Regions from separate parts of the Aquamicrobium sp. NLF2-7 genome, predicted to be linked through region 2. Evidence: predicted binding sites of a transcription regulator. Region 2 holds the regulator's gene; each other region holds the start of a gene.
What was found. Region 2 encodes PhoB, which activates phosphate uptake and scavenging genes when phosphate is short. Its sites were predicted from a motif close to TGTCATNNANCTGTCAT; they were not measured.
Positions count from the first base shown of each region.

Region 1: ugpB (sn-glycerol-3-phosphate ABC transporter substrate-binding protein UgpB) is a predicted target of PhoB. The motif match lies at 1,197-1,213, and genes of this name have one in related genera.
Region 3: MIC97_RS09920 (esterase-like activity of phytase family protein) is a predicted target of PhoB. The motif match lies at 830-846, and genes of this name have one in related genera.

Region 1 is NZ_JAKSED010000001.1:2,410,162-2,412,425, reverse strand. It holds gene ugpB (sn-glycerol-3-phosphate ABC transporter substrate-binding protein UgpB) at 1-1,130, opposite strand, end outside; gene MIC97_RS11890 (TlpA disulfide reductase family protein) at 1,266-1,949, opposite strand; gene argH (argininosuccinate lyase) at 1,982-2,264, shown strand, end outside.
Region 2 is NZ_JAKSED010000001.1:1,710,447-1,712,710, forward strand. It holds gene MIC97_RS08415 (ROK family protein) at 1-1,015, shown strand, start outside; gene phoB (phosphate regulon transcriptional regulator PhoB) at 1,002-1,691, opposite strand; gene phoU (phosphate signaling complex protein PhoU) at 1,714-2,264, opposite strand, start outside.
Region 3 is NZ_JAKSED010000001.1:1,994,397-1,996,660, forward strand. It holds gene MIC97_RS09915 (DUF1013 domain-containing protein) at 1-674, opposite strand, end outside; gene MIC97_RS09920 (esterase-like activity of phytase family protein) at 909-2,264, shown strand, end outside.

The DNA of each region.
Region 1 (2,264 bases), 700 kb from region 2:
ATCATCTGCAGGATCGGCGTTTCGCGGCCGGGGTTCTTCTCGTAGAAGTCCGACCCTTTGGTGGCTTCATAGGCCGCCAGCGTTACCGGCAGATAGCCGGACTGCTCGTGCAGGAACTGCTGCACGTCGGTCTGCGACAGATAGTTGAAGAAGGCGGCAACGCCCTTGTACTGCTCGTCCGACTTGCCGGCCATCACCCACAGGCTGGCGCCGCCGGGCGTGGTGTTCTGCGGGCCCGCGCCGTCCTCGTCATAGGGGAGCTGGCCGATGCCGTAGTTCATGCCCGACTTGACGATGTCGCCAAGGCCGCCCGACGATTCGGTGAGAATGCCGCATTCGCCGGCGAGGAAGAGCTGCTTGGCCTCCGAGGTGCGGCCGCCATACTTGAAGGTTCCGTCCTTGGCCAGATCGGCGATGGACTGGAAGTGGTTGACGTAGAGCGGAGCGTTGATCTTCAGCTCGACGTCGCCGCCGGCAAGGCCGTTCTCATTGGTGCCGTAGGAAATGTTGTTCCAGGCGGCGAAATTCTCCAGATGGATCCAGGTGAGCCAGGTCGAGGTGTAACCGCAGGCAGCCGCACCGCTGGTCTTGATCTTCTTCGCCGCTTCGAAAACCTCGCCCCATGTCTTGGGCGGGTTGTTGACGTCGAGGCCGGCTTTCTCGAACACGTCCTTGTTGTAGTAGAGGATCGGCGAGGAAGAATTGTAGGGGAAGGACAGCATGGTGCCGTCGGGCTTCGAGTAGTAGGCGACGATGCCCGGCAGATACTGGCTCTTGTCGAATTTGAGGCCGGCGCCTTCCAGCACTTCGGCGACCGGGCGGATGGCGCCTTCGGCGGCCATCATGACGCCGGTGCCGACGTCGAAGACCTGAATGATGTCGGGGGCCTGACCGGCACGGAAGGCGGCTATGCCGGCATTCAGCGTCTCGGGATAGGTTCCCTTGAACACCGGAACGACCTCATAGTCGCTCTGGCTGGCGTTGAAGTCCTTGGCGATCTTGTCGACCACTTCGGCATTGGCGCCGGTCATGGCATGCCACCAGCTTATCTGGGTGGCCGCGATGGCGGAGGCCGAGGAATAGAGGGTGAGTGCGGTTGCAAGACCTGCTGCAATACCCAGAAGCTTCATCTTCATCTCCCGATACATGATTGACCAAATGGAGTTCAGTTCCGCGGTCGGAAGTATGGGGCGAATATGACAGACAGACAACAGCGGCGTGTCGATATGATGAAAGCCGGTTAAGGAGCGTGGAAAACTCCGGCGTTACTTAACGTCATCCAGAGCGGTTTCGATGAACCTGACGGCATCTGGCGTAGACCACTCGGCCGGACCGTTCATATGGGCAAGCAGGCAGCCTTCATCATCGACCAGCACGGTGACGGGCAGGCCGAGCGCAAGGCCCTTCGCCTTCAGCTCGTTGAAAGCGCCCATGGAATGGTCGCTGTAATAGGCAAGGCTCGAAACCTTGATTTCCTCCAGAAAGGCTTTCGGCTTTTCATCTCCTCCGGAATCGACGTTGATCGCGACCACCTCGAAATTGTCGCCGCCCATTTTCTGCTGCAACTCGTCCAGAGCCGGCATTTCGGCACGACAGGGCGCGCACCACGTCGCCCACAGATTGACCAGCACCGTTTTGCCAACATGGCCGGCAAGTGTAGCCGGCTTTCCATCGGGATCGTTAAAGGCAAGGCCGGTCATCGACTGGGGTGGATCGGCCGGCAGCATGGCGGCCACATGGCCGGTCGCGGCAGCGGCAACGGTTTTCGCACGCTCCGTTTTGGCGGCACATACGCGGTCATCTCCCGCCACAACGGCAGTTCCGGCCGCTGTGTTATTGCCTTCAAGCCCGCCGCTGACATATACCGCGAGCGCGCCGGCTGCGGCACCGGCCAGGAGGGCCGCAAGAATCAGGCGCGTGGTGGGGAAAAATTTTCTGCCGTCTGCCATTTTTTCAACTGCTCCGGGCACGGGTTATAGAGATGAGCGACAAGAAGGCCAGCAACCAGATGTGGGGCGGACGATTTGCCTCGGGTCCCGCCGCGATCATGGAAGCGATCAACGCCTCCATCGGCTATGATCGCAAGCTCTACGCGCAGGATATAAGAGGTTCGATCGCCCATAGCGAGATGCTGGCCAAAACCGGCATTATTTCGGCAGACGACGACAAGAGGATCGCCGATGGCCTCGCCGCCATCCGCAGCGAAATCGAGGCCGGAAAGTTCGAGTTCTCAACCAGGCTCGAAGACATCCACATGAACATCG
Region 2 (2,264 bases):
CAGCGTGGTGACGCTGATGCTGTCCCTCAACACCCTCTCCGCCGTCCGGCTCGATTATTCGGGAGCTGTTCTGGACGAAGAGCAGTTGCGGCTCGACACGCGCGCCCTCTCCCGCGAGGCGCTGATCGGCGAATGTGTGGCAGTGCTTCAACGATGCCTTGCTCACCCCGCCGCAAAGGCTGGCCCGCCATTGCGTATCGTGTTCGCGGTTCAGGGCATCACCGACGCGGAAGCGCGTTCCATGCTGTGGTCTCCGATCACCCCGCACACGGACATCCCCTTCACCGACATTCTGGAAGCGGAATTCTCTGTTCCCGTAACGGTGGAGAACGACTGCAACATGATGGCCGAGGCGCTGCGCTGGCGCGATCCGGCCCGCTATCGCGACGATTTCATCGCCATATTGCTCTCGCACGGCATCGGCATGGGGCTGGTGCTCAAGGGCGAAATGTTCACCGGCACCCATTCCTCAGGCGTCGAATTCGGGCACATGGTCCACCGGCCGGACGGGGCGCTGTGCCGTTGCGGGCGGCGCGGATGCATAGAAGCCTATGCAGGAAGCTACGCCATCTGGCGCAGCGCCGCCGGCCATGACCAGAACGAGGAACCCCGGGGCGATATTGGGGAAACGGAGATGCGGGCGCTGGCGGACGCTGCCCGGGACCATGAAGGACGCGAGCGCGAGGCGTTCCGCATCGCAGGCGAAGCGCTCGGCTTCGGCCTCGGCAGCCTGTTTGCGCTCATCGACCCTGCCCCGGTGGCATTGGTCGGCCTCAACGCGGCAGCCTTCGACCTGATCGAACCGGCCCTGCGCGATGCCATCGCACGCACTGCCGGCGGCCAGCATTCCGGCTCGATCAGCTTCAGCATCGAGCCGGATCAGATCGCCCTGCTGCGCGAAGGCTGTGCCATGCGCGCGCTGACTTACGTCGATGACAGGATTTTTGCCGGCGGGCGGTCCCTGCAGGACGGCCCGGCCGCGCGTCACTCTTCCCTGCCCGTCACTCTTCCCTGATCGCGTAGCCTGAGCCGCGAACGGTGCGGATCACGTCGGGCATGCGGCCGGTGTTGACCGCCTTGCGCAACCGCCCGACATGCACATCCACTGTGCGTTCGTCGATGTAGATCGTCTCGCCCCAGACATTGTCGAGCAACTGTCCGCGCGAGAAGACGCGGCCGGGATGCTGCATCATGAATTCGAGCAGGCGGAACTCGGTCGGCCCCAGCCGGATCTCGCTCTTCTTGCGGTAGACGCGGTGCTGCTCGCGGTCGAGCACGATGTCTCCCACCTTGAGTACAGAGGACAGCACCTCGGGCTTGGCGCGACGCAGAAGCGCCTTCACCCGCGCCACCAGCTCCGGCATGGAGAAGGGCTTGACCAGATAGTCGTCGGCGCCGGTGGAAAGGCCGCGCACCCGGTCGCTTTCCTCGCCGCGCGCCGTCAGCATGATGATGGGCAGCCGTTCGGTCTGCTCGCGCATGCGCAGGCGCCGGCACAATTCGATGCCTGAGATCGCCGGAACCATCCAGTCGAGCACCAGAAGGTCCGGCACGTTTTCCTGCAGCCGCAACTCGGCCTCGTCACCGCGCGTGACGATCTCGACCTGATAGCCTTCGGCTTCGAGGTTGTAGCGCAGAAGCACGCCCAACGGCTCTTCGTCCTCAACCACCATGATGCGGGGTGCGATCATGCTTCGTCTCCTCGATCCTGCTTCAAACCGCAGGTGCCGGTATGCCAGTCTCGTCCTGCTTGGGACGGTGAGCCGGCAACTGCTCGCCGGTCAGCACATAATAGGCATTTTCGGCAATATTGGTCACGTGGTCGCCAATGCGCTCCAGGTTCTTCGCACAGAAAAGCAAATGCGTGCAGGCCGTGATGTTGCGCGCGTCCTCCATCATGTAGGTCAGCAGTTCGCGGAACACAGAGGTGTATTTAACGTCGACCAGCTCGTCCTCGTCGCGCAGCCGCACCAGCCCTTCCGGGTTGCGCGCGCCATATTCGTCAATGACGCCCTGTACCTGCTCAAGAACCAGTTCGGACATGTCTTCGATGGAGCGGGCGAAGGCGCGCGGCACGCTCGACTGACCCACCGCATCGACGCGCTTGGCGATGTTCTTGGCCAGATCGCCGATGCGTTCGAGATCGCCGGCCATGCGGATCGCGCCCACGATGGCACGCAGGTCCTGCGCCATCGGCTGGCGCTTGCCGATCAGCGTGATGGCGCGGTCGTCCAGGCGACGCTGCAACTCGTCCATCACCGCAT
Region 3 (2,264 bases), 280 kb from region 2:
TCCGGCTCCGCACCCTTCAGCGCCGAGAGCTTGGCGAACACGGCATCCGCGTCCAGCTCCGCATCCTCGTCGCGTGGTGCATCGGCCCGCGGGTCGAGGCGCTCGGTGAGCGAAGCCGGCAGCAGCGTATCACCGGTGGGCTGAACCTCGCGGTTGCGGGAAGCGCGCTGCACCTCGATGTCGAGGTCGATCTGCGAGGTCAGCCCCAGCGTCACCGGATCCATCGGCACCAGATTGGCCGCATTCCAGTGGCTGCGGTTGCGGATCTGCTCGATGGTCGACTTGGTGGTTCCGACCAGACGCGAAATCTGCGCATCCTTCAGCTCGGGATGGTTGCGCACCAGCCAAAGGATCGCGTTGGGACGATCCTGACGCTTGGACAGCGGCGTATAGCGCGGACCCTTGCGCTTGGTCTCGGGCACCCGCACCTTCGGCTCGGAAAGCTTCAGGCGATGGTTCTGGTCCTGCTCGCCGCGCGCGATCTCCTCGCGGCTGAGCTGGCCGGTGATCACCGGGTCCATGCCCTTGATGCCCTGCGCCGATTCGCCATCGGCGATCGCCTTCACTTCGAGCGGATGCAAGCCGCAGAACTGGGCGATCTGGTCGAAGGAAAGCGCGGTGTTGTCGACCAGCCAGACGGCGGTCGCCTTCGGCATGAGAAGCGTATTTGCCATCGAATAAAATCCTCTCGTTCGCCCGCGTCCCGTTACGCGGGCGGTGGTTTTACAAGCCACCGAAAAAGGGAAAATCCGCTTTCCTATAACCGCGTTCGAGCCCGAGAGCAAGAAAATCCGGGCCGAAAGAAGCACGCTCCGGAACGTCATGCTTGTGTCGCGAAACCGTCATCGGGCTGAAATACCGATGGCACAAAGGGAATGCGCATTCTTCTCATGAGGGAAAGAGATCTCATGCGCACCCGTTCGTCACTTGTCGCGGCCATGGTCGCACTTGCCGCATCCGTTTCCCTGCCGGCTCACGCCGATCAGGTCTTCAACCGCATCGCCACGTTCCCGGTTGCCTCCAACTTGCCCGAAGGCACCGATCCGGCAACCGCGACATCCTCCGAGATTATCACCGCCACTGAAGACGGCAACACGCTCGTCTATTCCGACAGCCCGCTGGGCGCCGTCGGCTTCATCGACATTACCGACCCGAAAGCCCCGAAGGCCGGCGGCATCGTCAGGATCGACGGCGAGCCCACCTCCGTCGCCGTCATCGGCAACAGGGTTCTGGCCGGCGTCAACACCTCGAAGAGCTACACCGAGCCTTCCGGAAACCTGACGGTCATCGACATCGCCTCGAAGACGATCGAAGCATCCTGCGATCTCGGCGGCCAGCCGGATTCGGTGGCGGTGAGCAAGGATGGCCGCTTCCTCGCCGTCGCCATCGAGAACGAGCGCGACGAGGACCTCAATGACGGCGAACTTCCGCAGCTTCCCGCCGGCAATCTCAAGATCGTCTCGCTGAAGGATGGCGCACCGGATTGCGCCACCATCCGCACCGTCGACCTGAACGGCCTTGCCGAAATCGCGCCGGAAGATGCCGAACCTGAATTCGTCGACTTCAACGAGGCCGGCGAGATCGCCGTGACCCTGCAGGAGAACAACCACATCGCCATCGTGAAAGCCGAAACCGGCGAGATCGTCTCGCATTTTTCGGCCGGATCGGTTTCGCTGGAAAACGTCGACACCAAAAAGGACGGCAAGCTCTCCTTCACCGGCAAGATCGAGAACGCCCCACGCGAGCCGGACGCCGTGCAGTGGCTCGACAACGACCGCCTCGTCATCGCCAATGAGGGCGACTACAAAGGCGGCTCGCGCGGCTTCACCATCTTCTCGAAGACGGGCGAAGTGCTCTACGAATCCGCAGCCAGCTTCGAGTACATCGCAGCGCAGCTCGGCCATTATCCCGAGCACCGCAACAAGAAGGGCATCGAGCCCGAAGGCATGGAAGCCGGCGCCTATGGCGATCAGAAGCTGATCTTCGTCGGCGCCGAGCGCGCCTCGCTGGTCGGCGTCTATGAGGACACCAGCGCGGAGCCGAAATTCCTCCAGGCGCTGCCCTCCGGCATCGGTCCGGAAGGCCTGCTGGCCATTCCCGCCCGCAACCTCTTCGTCACCGCCAACGAAACCGATCTGGTCGAGGATGGCGGCGCCCGCTCGCATGTGATGATCTTCGAGCGCGCCGAAGGCCAGCCGGTCTACCCGATGATCCAGTCCGAAAACGACGCCAACGGCCTGCCGATCGGCTGGGGTGCGCTGTCG